DNA from 2 places in the Pseudomonas sp. SDO5591_S426 genome. Region 2 is predicted to be linked to the other one. Evidence: predicted binding sites of a transcription regulator. Region 2 holds the regulator's gene; the other holds the start of a gene.
The links. The regulator FliA, encoded in region 2, starts transcription of late flagellar genes. The targets are predictions, from matches to a motif close to CTAAAGTTTNNNNNNNNNNNGCCGNTAA.
Positions count from the first base shown of each region.

Region 1 (3,735 bases), on a different contig from region 2:
CGGTGCTGCGGGCGTCCTGCACCGAGCGTTTCACTTCGGCAATGATCGGTTGCAGCTTGTCGAGGAAACGGTTGAACCAGCCGGCCAACTGCCCCAGCTCATCCTGTTTATCATAGGCCAGGCGTCGGGTCAGATCGCCTTCGCCGCTGGCGATGTCTTCGAGCATGTGCGCCACGCCGAGGATCGGTTTGGTCACGCTGCGCGCCATCAGCCACACCAGCAACAGGCCGATCAGTGCGGCCAGCACGCCCAGGCCGAGTTCGGTCAGGGTGCCGGCGGTGTTGCTGTCATCCAGTTGTTTTTTCAGCGTTTCGGCAGGGCCGACCAGCACTTTCTCCGGTACGTCGAGCAACACGCCCCAGGCTTTGCCGCCCGGAATCGGCTGGAATGGCGCCAGCACTTTCAGTTGTTGGTCGCTGTGCAGGCTGCTGGTGTTGCTGCTGGTGGCGAGCAGGCGCATCAGCTCGGCGCCGCTGGTCTTGTCCACGGTTTCCAGGCGCTGGCTGAGCTTGCTCGCATCCGCGCTGTAACCGGCCAGTAAACCAGCCGGGCTGACGATGCTGACGCTGGTCTGGCCGTCGTAGAGTTTCTTGCTCGCACTCTGGCTGAGGGTTTGCAGGCTGTTGAGATTGATATCCACCGACAGCGAAGCGATGACCTTGCCGTTGACGATCAGCGGGAACACGATGCTGGTCATCAGCACGTTGTGGCCGTCGATCACATAGAAGTAGGGCTCGATCACGCAGGGCTTGAGGCTGGTGCGCGGGCAGGTGAACCAGGCGTTGGCCGCCTCGCCGCTGGGGCCGGTGCGGGTGTCGGCCATGTCGCTTTCCGGCAAGGGCATGGAGGTCAGCTTGCCCGGCGTCGGTTGCGACCAGTACAGGGCAAAGCGACCCTTTTCGTTACTGCCGACCTCGCTCTGATCGGCGAACAGTTCGTCCTTGCCGTCCAGCCCATTGGGTTCGAACACCAACGACAACCCGAGCAACTCCGGATTGGCTTGCAGCGCCGACTTGACCTGACGGGTCAGGTCTTCACGCAGGTCGAAGGCATCGAGAAAGCGCTTCTCGGCCTGGTCGCGCAGGAACAGCACCTGACGCGAAAAGCCGTGGCCATATTGATAGGCGTCCATGAACTGCTGGCGAATGACCAGCGCCTGGTTTTCGCCCTGGGACTCGATCCGCGCCTGTGCCGCTTCATTCAGCATCTCCATGCTCGAGGCTTTCACCAGCTCGGAGCTGTGCTCCATGCGATACAGCGAAAGACCTACCAGCAAGGTCACGATGCCCGCCAGGCACAGCCCGGCCAGCAGGGTGATTTTCCATTGGATGGAAAGTTGTCTGAGCGACATGGAGACGTCCTTATTCGATAAATATCTGAGACTTTGCACTGTAACGGCTGCGATTGAGCTTTCTTTATCCCTCCCGTCGAATAACGGAGTGTCCTCTGTAGGAGCTGCCGAAGGCTGCGATCTTTTGATTTTTACGTTCTCACCGGCGTTGAAGATCAGGAGATCGCAGCCTTCGGCAGCGCCTACACGAGCAAGTCTTGGCTTTGACAAGAAAGGGCTGCTGCGGCAAAGTGCGCGCCCTTCTAATAAGACCCATTCTTCAACCCGCTGGCCGCTGATGCAGACGCCCGGCTGGACTCTTTTCGCTTGTCTGGAGAACGACAATGAATGCAGTAATTGCCGCGGTCGGCATCATGCTGATACTCAGCCTGTCCCGCGTGCATGTGGTGATCGCGCTGATCGTTGGTGCGCTGGTGGGTGGTTTGACCGGTGGCCTGGGGATCGAAGCGACGCTGAAAGCCTTCAACAGTGGCCTCGGCGGCGGGGCGACGGTGGCGTTGTCCTACGCGTTGCTCGGTGCTTTCGCGGTGGCGATTGCCAAGTCGGGCATGGCCCATGCCTTGGCCGACAAGGCCTTGGCAATGGTCGATCGCCAGCACGCCACGGGCGGTGGCCAGGTCAAGTGGCTGTTGATCGGTCTGCTGTGGGTGGTGGCCATCGCCTCGCAGAACATCTTGCCGATACATATCGCCTTCATTCCCTTGCTGGTACCACCGCTGCTTTATGTACTGACCAAGTTGCAACTGGATCGCCGGTTGATCGCCTGTGTCATCACCTTCGGCCTGATCACCCCGTACATGTTCCTGCCGGTGGGTTTCGGCAACATCTTTCTCAATGAAATCCTGCTGGCCAACGTTGCGCGCAGCGGCGTGGACATCAGCGGCATCAATGTCACCCACGCCATGGGCATTCCGGCCCTGGGCATGGTCGCGGGCCTGCTGATCGCGTTTGTCAGCTACCGCAAGAAACGTATCTACGATCTGACAAAGATCGAGCAAGTCGAGCAGGTCGCGGTGCAATACAACCCGATGAGCCTGCTGGTGGCGGGTGTGGCGATTGCGGCGGCGTTCATCATTCAGTTGTTGCTGGACTCGATGATTATCGGTGCGCTGGCTGGTTTTCTGATCTTCTCGGTGTCGGGCATCGTCAAGTGGCGCGACACCGACGACCTGTTCACCGAAGGCATGAAGATGATGGCGATGATCGGCTTCATCATGATCGCCGCGTCCGGGTTTGCCGAAGTGATGAAGGCTACCGGTGAGGTGCAAACGCTGGTCGAATCGTCGGCGGCGTACATCGATCACAGCAAGGGCGTCGGCGCCTTGTTGATGTTGCTGGTAGGTTTGCTGGTGACCATGGGCATCGGTTCGTCGTTCTCCACTGTGCCGATCCTGGCGGCGATCTTCGTGCCGCTGTGTGTGCAACTGGGCTTCAGCCCGTTGGCCATTGTGTGCATCGTCGGCACCGCCGGCGCCCTCGGTGACGCCGGTTCACCGGCCTCCGATTCGACCCTCGGCCCGACCTCCGGCCTGAACATCGACGGCCAGCATCACCACATCTGGGACACCGTGGTCCCGACCTTCCTGCACTACAACCTGCCGCTGCTGGTGTTCGGCTGGGTGGCCGCGATGGTCTTGTAACCCCGGCGCTCTCTGTAGGAGCACGGCTTGCCGGCGATAGCGCTCTCAAGGACGCAATCGCGGGCAAGCCGTGCTCCTACAGTTTTTTGTTCGCGTGCCGTTAAAGCCTTTACCCACGCCAACAAAATCAAAAGAGTGAACGTCATGCGCATGAGCCTGAAGGCTAAAGTCCTGTCCCTTGCCGTCCTGCCGGTGTTGCTCTTCGCGCTGGTCATCAGTCTGACCACGTTGTTTATCCTGCAAGGCCAGGCCCGCCAAGAGGTCGAGGAAACCCGCGAACGCCTGCTCAGCGATGCCAAGGCGACTCTGCAAAGTTATGTCGCCGTAGCCATGACCACGATCAAGCCGCTGTACGAAGCTGCTGCTCAAGGTGATGACGCCGCACGGGCCCAGGCGATCAAGTTGCTGTCGAGCATCAGCTACGGCAAGGACGGTTACTTCTTCGGCTACGACTCCAACACTGTGCGCCTGTTCAAGGCCAAAGACCCGGAAGGCGTGGGCAAGAGCTTCAAGGACAACCGCGACCCGAATGGCGTCTACGTCAACCGTGATCTGGTGAAAGTCGCCAAGGAAGGTACGCATTACCTGCAATACAGCTCGCCGCTGCCGGGCAATAGCCAAGTGCTGGTGCCCAAACTCGGTTACACCGAATACTTGCCGAAGTGGGATATGGCGGTGGGTACGTCGGTCAACCTCGATGGCATCGAAGCGCAAGTCGCGGTGGTCGAGGCCAAGGTTCAGGAG
Region 1 is NZ_JBSVXD010000173.1:1,147-4,881, reverse strand. It holds gene ACW9JC_RS24370 (methyl-accepting chemotaxis protein) at 1-1,351, opposite strand, end outside; gene ACW9JC_RS24365 (Na+/H+ antiporter family protein) at 1,675-2,991, shown strand; partial or broken gene ACW9JC_RS24360 (cache domain-containing protein) at 3,136-3,735, shown strand, end outside.
Region 1: a site for FliA is predicted at 1,392-1,419, ahead of ACW9JC_RS24370 (methyl-accepting chemotaxis protein). Genes of this name have one in related genera too.

Region 2 (8,677 bases):
CGACGGTTGCTGCGCGCGATGCTGAGAATCTTCTCGCACAGCAGTTGCTTGACCTTCTCGGGGTTGCGCGAGATGTCTTCGAAATTCTTCGGCAGGAAGTCCACCGCGCCGGCGTCCAGCGCATCCAGGGTCACCCGGGCGCCTTCGTGGGTCAGCGAGGAAAACATCAAGACCGGGGTCGGGCAGCGCTGCATGATGTGCCGCACTGCCGTGATGCCGTCCATCATCGGCATCTCGTAGTCCATGGTGATCACGTCTGGCTTGAGGGCCAGGGCCTGATCGATCGCCTCTTTTCCGTTGGTCGCCGTACCGACGACCTGGATATTCGAATCCGCTGAAAGAATTTCCGAGACGCGGCGGCGGAAAAACCCCGAATCATCCACCACCAGGACTTTGACTGCCATAAACACTCCGTTAGACGGAGCGAGGCTCAGTCGCCCCGCTCCACCAGAATCAAATACGCCGTGCGGCGTAACGCTTGAGCATGCTCGGAACATCGAGAATCAGCGCGATGCGACCGTCACCGGTGATGGTGGCGCCCGACATGCCCGGGGTTCCCTGGAGCATTTTGCCCAATGGCTTGATGACCACTTCTTCCTGGCCCACCAGTTGATCGACGACGAAGCCGATCCGCTGGGTGCCCACCGAAAGGATCACCACATGGCCTTCGCGCTGCTCTTCGTGAGCGGCGGAGCTGACCAGCCAGCGCTTGAGGTAGAACAACGGCAGCGCCTTGTCCCGCACGATCACCACTTCCTGGCCATCCACCACGTTGGTGGTCGACAGGTCGAGGTGGAAGATCTCGTTGACGTTCACCAGCGGGAACGCAAACGCCTGGTTGCCGAGCATGACCATCAGCGTCGGCATGATCGCCAGGGTCAACGGCACCTTGATGACGATCTTCGATCCCTGACCCTTGGCCGAGAAAATGTTGATCGAACCGTTGAGCTGGGAAATCTTGGTTTTCACCACGTCCATGCCCACGCCACGACCCGACACGTCGGAGATCTCGGTCTTGGTCGAGAAGCCCGGGGCGAAGATCAGGTTGTAGCACTCGGTATCGCTCAGGCGATCGGCCGCGTCCTTGTCCATCACACCGCGTTTCACCGCGATGGAACGCAGGACATTCGGGTCCATGCCTTTGCCGTCATCGGAGATCGACAGCAGGATATGGTCGCCTTCCTGCTCTGCCGCGAGGATCACTTTGCCGCCGCGGGCCTTGCCCGAAGCTTCGCGTTCTTCCGGCGACTCGATACCGTGGTCGACCGCGTTGCGCACCAAGTGGACCAGCGGGTCGGCCAGGGCCTCGACGAGGTTCTTGTCGAGGTCGGTTTCTTCGCCGACCAGTTCCAGGTTGATCTCTTTCTTGAGCTGGCGAGCAAGGTCGCGAACCAGACGCGGGAAGCGCCCGAAGACTTTCTTGATCGGTTGCATCCGGGTCTTCATGACCGCGGTTTGCAGGTCGGCCGTGACCACGTCGAGGTTCGACACAGCCTTGGACATGGCTTCATCGGCGCTGTTGGCACCGAGGCGGACCAGGCGGTTACGCACCAGCACCAACTCGCCGACCATGTTCATGATTTCGTCGAGACGCGCGGTATCGACCCGCACGGTGGTCTCGGCTTCGCTGGCCGGTTTTTCCGCCGGTGGCGCGGCCGGGGCACGGGCCGGAGCCGGTGCAGCAGCGGCGGCAGGCGTCGGTGTTTCGGCTTTCGGCTCGGGTGCCTTGGCTACCGGTTTCGGCGCCGCAGCCTTGGCGACAGGTGCTGCAACCGAGGCGCTGGCGCCGGTTGCCGTTCCAGCCGTCGCGCCCACTTCAGTGAACTTGCCTTTGCCGTGCAATTCGTCGAGCAGCGATTCGAATTCGTGATCGCTGATCAGGTCGCTACCGGCTGCAGCAGCGGCTGGCGCGGCTGGCGTCGGCACCGAAGCGATGGCCGATTCCAGCGCATCGACGGCAAAGTTACCTTTGCCGTGCAACTGGTCGAGCAGTGCTTCGAATTCGTCGTCAGTAATGTCGGAGCTGTCGCCCGCGGCCTTCGGCGCTTGCGGCGCCGCAGGGGCAGCAGGTGCCACTGCATCGACGGCGAACTGGCCTTTGCCGTGTAGCTGGTCGAGCAACGACTCGAACTCGGCATCGGTGATTTCGTCGCTGGCAGCGGCATCGCTGGCAGGCGCTGGAGCAGCCGCCGGTGCCTCGGCCTGAGCCTTGACGGCGTTCAGCGAGTCCAGCAGTTGTTCGAATTCATTGTCGGTGATGTCACCCGATTCGCTTTCGGCGACAGGTTCTTCAACCACTTCGGCGACAGGCGCAGGCGCCGCCTCGTCCGCTGTTTGCGGCTCGGCCAGTCGGGCCAATGCGGCGAGCAATTCAGGCGTGGCAGCCGTGATCGGGCTGCGCTCGCGGACTTCGCTGAACATGCTGTTCACCGCGTCCAGTGCTTCGAGAACCACGTCCATCAATTCCGAGTCGACGCGACGTTCACCCTTGCGCAGGATGTCGAACACGTTCTCGGCGATGTGACAGCACTCCACCAGCTCGTTGAGCTGGAGGAAGCCGGCGCCCCCTTTTACAGTGTGAAAACCGCGAAAAATTGCATTGAGCAAATCCGCATCATCCGGACGGCTTTCCAGCTCGACCAGTTGCTCGGACAGTTGCTCTAGAATCTCGCCGGCCTCAACCAGGAAATCCTGAAGGATCTCTTCATCGGCGCCGAAGCTCATTAATGGTGTGCTCCTAACAGAACAGGTCTAAAAACCTAAAATCCAAGGCTGGATAACAAATCGTCCACATCGTCCTGACCGGACACAACGTCTTCTCTTTTATCGGCATGAATCTGCGGACCTTCACCCTGAGAGAGATGTTTTTGTGGATCTTTTTCTGCAAGCATCGCTTCACGGTCATGTTCGATGCCCGCAAAGCGGTCCACCTGACTGGCCATAAGCACGAGCTTGAGCAGGTTGCTCTCAACTTCGGTGACCAGTTGGGTCACTCGCTTGATCACTTGACCTGTGAGGTCCTGATAATCCTGGGCAAGCAGAATATCGTTGAGGTTGGTCGACACGGCGCGGTTGTCAGTGCTGCTGCGCGCCAGGAATCCGTCGACGCGACGGGCCAGCTCGCGGAACTCTTCAGCCCCGACTTCGCGACGCATGAAGCGTCCCCAATCGGTGCTCAAGGCCTGGGCTTCGTCAGCCAGGCTGTTGACCAGCGGCGTGGCGTTTTCCACCAGATCCATGGTGCGGTTGGCCGCGGCCTCGGTCAGCTTGACCACATAACCCAGACGCTCGGTGGCGTCGGTGATCTGTGACACTTCCTCGGCTTGCGGCATGTGCGGGTCAATCTGGAAATTGACGATCGCGCTATGCAGCTCGCGGGTGAGCTTGCCCACTTCCTGATACAGGCCGCGGTCACGGGTCTGGTTGAGCTCATGGATCAATTGCACAGCATCGCCGAACTTGCCCTTTTCAAGGCTCTCGACCAGTTCGACGGCGTGTTTTTTCAGGGTCGATTCAAAATCGCCCTGCGAAGATTCGTTATGCCCCATAGCTCCCCCGTGGCGCAGTTCAACCGATGCGTTCGAAAATCTTCTCGATTTTTTCTTTCAACGCCTGGGCCGTGAAGGGTTTGACCACATAGCCGTTTACACCGGCCTGGGCCGCTTCGATGATCTGCTCGCGCTTGGCTTCAGCGGTCACCATCAGCACCGGCAGGTGCTTGAGCTTTTCATCGGCACGCACGTGGCGCAGCAGATCGATACCGGTCATGCCAGGCATGTTCCAGTCCGTTACCAGAAAGTCGATGCTCCCGCTGTTGAGAACCGGAATGGCGGTAGTGCCATCGTCGGCCTCGACCGTGTTGGTGAACCCAAGGTCACGCAACAGGTTTTTTATGATCCGCCGCATCGTTGAGAAGTCATCAACGATGAGGATTTTCATGTTCTTGTCCAATTCGACCTCCAAGCAGACTAAAACGCGCCCAGCACCTGGGCGCGCCATTTCAATCAATCTGGCAAAACACTCGATGACTGTCTGGAGTACAGCGGATCGAGACCGGCGCGGTTCATCACCCCACCAGCCACGTCACAGTGCCCCCACACTGCCTTCAGCGCGCTCGCCACTCTCCCAAACGCCCCCGCAAACGGGCCGCGCACTGGCTGTGTAACTGGCTGACCCGAGACTCGCTGACTCCCAGGACCTCACCGATTTCCTTGAGATTCAACTCTTCGTCGTAGTACAGCGCCAACACCAGTCGCTCACGCTCCGGCAAATTGGCAATCGCGTCCGCCAGCGCCGCCTGGAAGCGTTCATCTTCCAGATCGCGTGACGGCTCGAGATGAGCACTCGCGCCATCCTCGTGCAGCCCTTCGTGTTCGCCGTCCTGCAACAGATCGTCGAAACTGAATAACCGGCTGCCCAGGGTGTCGTTCAAAATCCCGTAATAATCGTCGAGACTCAATTGGAGTTCGGCCGCAACTTCGTGATCTTTAGCGTCACGGCCGGTTTTAGCTTCAATCGAGCGAATGGCATCGCTGACCATGCGGGTATTGCGGTGGACCGAACGTGGCGCCCAGTCCCCCTTGCGCACTTCATCGAGCATGGCGCCGCGGATGCGGATGCCCGCGTACGTCTCGAAACTCGCGCCTTTGCTAGCGTCGTATTTGGTGGAGACTTCCAGCAGGCCGATCATCCCGGCCTGGATCAAATCTTCGACCTGGACACTGGCCGGCAGACGCGCCAGCAAGTGATAGGCAATGCGTTTGACCAGCGGCGCATAACGCTCGATCAGCTCGTACTGCGCATCGCGTGCCGACTTCTTGTAGAGGTTGTAGCCGCTGGCTGTCATAGAACCGGTCCTGCCGTTTGTTGCACGAGGCGCTCGACGAAGAATTCCAGATGCCCGCGCGGGTTGGCAGGCAGCGGCCAGGTGTCGACCTTCTGTGCGATCGCCTTGAACGCCAGCGAGCACTTGGAGCGCGGGAAGGCTTCGTAGACGGCACGTTGTTTCTGCACAGCCTTGCGCACGCTTTCGTCGTAAGGCACGGCGCCGACGTATTGCAGGGCGACGTCGAGGAAGCGATCCGTGACTTTGGTCAACTTGGCGAACAGGTTGCGCCCTTCCTGCGGGCTCTGGGCCATGTTGGCCAGGACGCGGAAGCGGTTCATGCCGTAGTCGCGGTTAAGCAGTTTGATCAGCGCGTAGGCGTCGGTGATCGAAGTCGGCTCGTCGCAGACCACCAGCAACACTTCCTGGGCCGCGCGAACGAAACTGACTACCGAGTCACCAATACCCGCAGCGGTGTCGATCACCAGCACGTCGAGGTTGTCGCCGATGTCGCTGAAGGCCTGGATCAGGCCGGCGTGCTGCGCCGGGCTCAAATGAACCATGCTCTGGGTGCCGGACGCGGCCGGAACGATGCGGATGCCGCCGGGGCCCTGCAACAGGACGTCGCGCAGCTCGCAGCGGCCTTCGATCACGTCGGCCAGGGTACGTTTGGGTGTCAGCCCCAGCAGAACGTCGACGTTCGCCAGTCCCAGGTCGGCGTCCAGCAGCATGACGCGCCGGCCAAGCTCAGCCAAAGCCAGGGACAAGTTCACTGACACGTTAGTTTTCCCGACGCCACCTTTGCCGCCGGTCACCGCGATCACCTGTACGGGATGCATGCTGCCCATGTTATTTCTTTACCTTGTCTTGCATAGACGGAGGCCACATTACTGGCTGCGCGTTCGCAAACGGAACAATGCATGGCAGACCATCGATGTAGGTACAAAAACTATTCATTGTTACCTCAGCCTACCTGCTTGGTGGGGCTGTGGTAGATATCAGCGAACATGTCAGCCATGGCTTCTTCGCTGGGCTCTTCCTGCATTTGCACGCTAACGGCGCGACTGACCAGTTGATGACGGCGCGGCAGATGCAAATCATCCGGAATCCGCGGGCCGTCGGTCAGGTAGGCCACCGGCAATTCATGGCTGATGGCCAGGCTCAACACCTCGCCCAGACTCGCCGTTTCATCCAGTTTAGTCAGGATGCAGCCAGCTAGCCCGCAGCGCTTGTAACTGTGATAAGCGGCCGTCAGAACCTGCTTCTGGCTGGTGGTTGCCAGGACCAGATAATTTTTGGAACGGATGCCACGCCCGGCCAGGCTTTCGAGCTGCATGCGCAGCGCCGGATCACTGGCTTGCAGGCCGGCGGTATCGATCAGTACGACGCGTTTGCGCAGCAGTGGTTCCAACGCCTGCACCAGCGATTGGCCCGGATCGACATGGGTCACCGACACATTGAGAATCCGACCAAGGGTCTTGAGCTGCTCCTGGGCACCAATACGGTAGCTGTCCATGCTCACCAACGCGATGTTTTGCGCGCCGTACTTGAGCACGTAGCGGGCAGCCAGCTTGGCCAGGGTGGTGGTCTTGCCCATGCCGGCGGGGCCGACCATGGCAATCACTCCACCCTCTTCCAGCGGCTCGACTTCCGGAGTAGCAATCATCCGCGCCAGGTGCGCGAGCAGCATGCGCCAGGCCTGACGAGGTTCTTCGATATCGGTAATCATCGCCAGCAAGTCGCGCGACAACGGACCGGACAGGCCGATGCGTTGCAGGCGACGCCACAGGTTGGCCTGGGCCGGACGGCTGCCTTGCAGCTGATTCCACGCCAAAGAGCCGAGCTGGACTTCCATCAGTTCGCGCAAGCTGTTGAGCTCGAAACGCATCGAGTCGAATGCACGCGAGTCGACAGCCGCTGCAGCGGTCGGTGCTGGCGCCGGACGACGTGGCTCGGCGTAAGTCGGCTCGATGAGCGGTTCGGCGGCGGTCAATGGCAGGCCGGCGAACAACTGGCGATTGGTGGCGTTGTCGCTCTCGCCTTCGCTGCGCAGGCTCAATTCGGCCTGGGCGGTGACGATCCGCGACTGGGTCTTGCGCAGCTCGTCTTCGAGTTCCATGTTCGGAACGCGCGGAGCCAGCGCCGACAGCTTGTAATCCAGGGCAGCCGTCAGCTCGACACCACCGGCGATCCGGCGGTTCCCAATAATGGCGGCATCGGCGCCCAGCTCATCACGAACCAGTTTCATGGCCTGACGCATATCGGCGGCGAAAAAACGCTTAACTTGCATAAACCACTACCTCAGCCGTTGGGCCCTACTGTCGCAACGATGGTCACTTGCTTGTTGTCGGGTATTTCCTGGTAGGCCAGCACATGCAGCCCCGGGACTGCCAGTCGGCCAAAACGCGAGAGCATCGCGCGAACCGGACCGGCCACCAGCAGGATCACCGGTTGACCTTGCATCTCCTGACGTTGCGCTGCATCGATCAACGAACGCTGCAGCTTCTCTGCCATGCTTGGCTCCAGCAAAACACCCTCTTCCGAGCCTTGTCCTGCCTTCTGCAGACTATTGAGCAATATTTGTTCCAACCTTGGCTCCAGTGTGATCACTGGCAGCTCGGAGTCAGTGCCTACAATGCTTTGCACGATTGCGCGGCTTACGCCGACGCGCACCGCAGCCACCAATGCGGCGGTATCTTGACTCTTGGAAGCGTTGTTAGCGATGGCTTCGGCAATGCTGCGAATGTCGCGCACCGGCACCTGTTCAGCCAACAGCGCTTGCAGAACCTTGAGCAGTTGCGACAGCGACAGCACACCCGGCACCAGCTCTTCGGCCAGTTTCGGCGAGTTTTTCGCCAGCAATTGCATGAGTTGCTGCACTTCCTCGTGGCCGATCAGCTCACTGGAGTGCTTGTACAGAATCTGGTTCAAGTGGGTGGCCACCACCGTACTGGCATCGACCACGGTATAGCCAAGCGATTGCGCCTGGGCACGCTGGCTGATTTCGATCCACACCGCCTCCAGGCCGAAAGCCGGATCTTTGGCGGTAATGCCGTTGAGCGTGCCGTAGACCTGCCCAGGGTTGATCGCCAGTTCGCGATCCGGGTAAATCTCCGCCTCGGCGAGGATCACGCCCATCAGGGTCAGGCGATAGGCACTCGGCGCCAGGTCGAGGTTGTCGCGGATGTGCACGGTCGGCATCAGGAAGCCCAGGTCCTGGGACAGCTTCTTGCGCACGCCCTTGATCCGCGCCAGCAATTGCCCGCCCTGGTTGCGGTCCACCAGCGGAATCAGGCGATAACCCACTTCCAGGCCAATCATGTCGATCGGCGTCACGTCATCCCAGCCCAGCTCCTTGGTTTCCTGGGCGCGGGCCGGCGATGGCAACAGTTCCTGCTGACGCTTGACCTCTTGCAGGGCCTGGACCTTGACGATGTTCTGCTTGCGCCAGAACAGGTACGCGCCGCCAGCCGCCAGCGCCGCCATGCTCAGGAACGAGAAGTGCGGCATGCCAGGCACAAGGCCCATCACCGCCATCAAACCCGCCGAAACGGCCAACGCTTTTGGCGAGGCAAACATCTGGCGATTGATCTGCTTGCCCATGTCTTCCGAACCGGAAGCACGGGTCACCATGATCGCGGCGGCAGTGGACAACAGCAGTGATGGCAATTGCGCCACCAAACCGTCACCAATGGTCAGCAAGGCGTACACCTTGCCGGCGTCGGCAAAGCTCATGTTGTGCTGGAAGATACCAACGGCCATGCCGCCGATCAGGTTGATGAACAGAATCAGCAAACCGGCGATGGCGTCACCGCGCACGAACTTGCTGGCACCGTCCATGGAACCGTAGAA
Region 2 is NZ_JBSVXD010000026.1:23,019-31,695, reverse strand. It holds gene ACW9JC_RS08345 (protein-glutamate methylesterase/protein-glutamine glutaminase) at 1-404, opposite strand, end outside; gene ACW9JC_RS08340 (chemotaxis protein CheA) at 454-2,724, opposite strand; gene ACW9JC_RS08335 (protein phosphatase CheZ) at 2,760-3,548, opposite strand; gene ACW9JC_RS08330 (chemotaxis response regulator CheY) at 3,568-3,939, opposite strand; gene fliA (RNA polymerase sigma factor FliA) at 4,106-4,846, opposite strand; gene fleN (flagellar synthesis regulator FleN) at 4,843-5,673, opposite strand; gene flhF (flagellar biosynthesis protein FlhF) at 5,790-7,115, opposite strand; gene flhA (flagellar biosynthesis protein FlhA) at 7,127-8,677, opposite strand, start outside.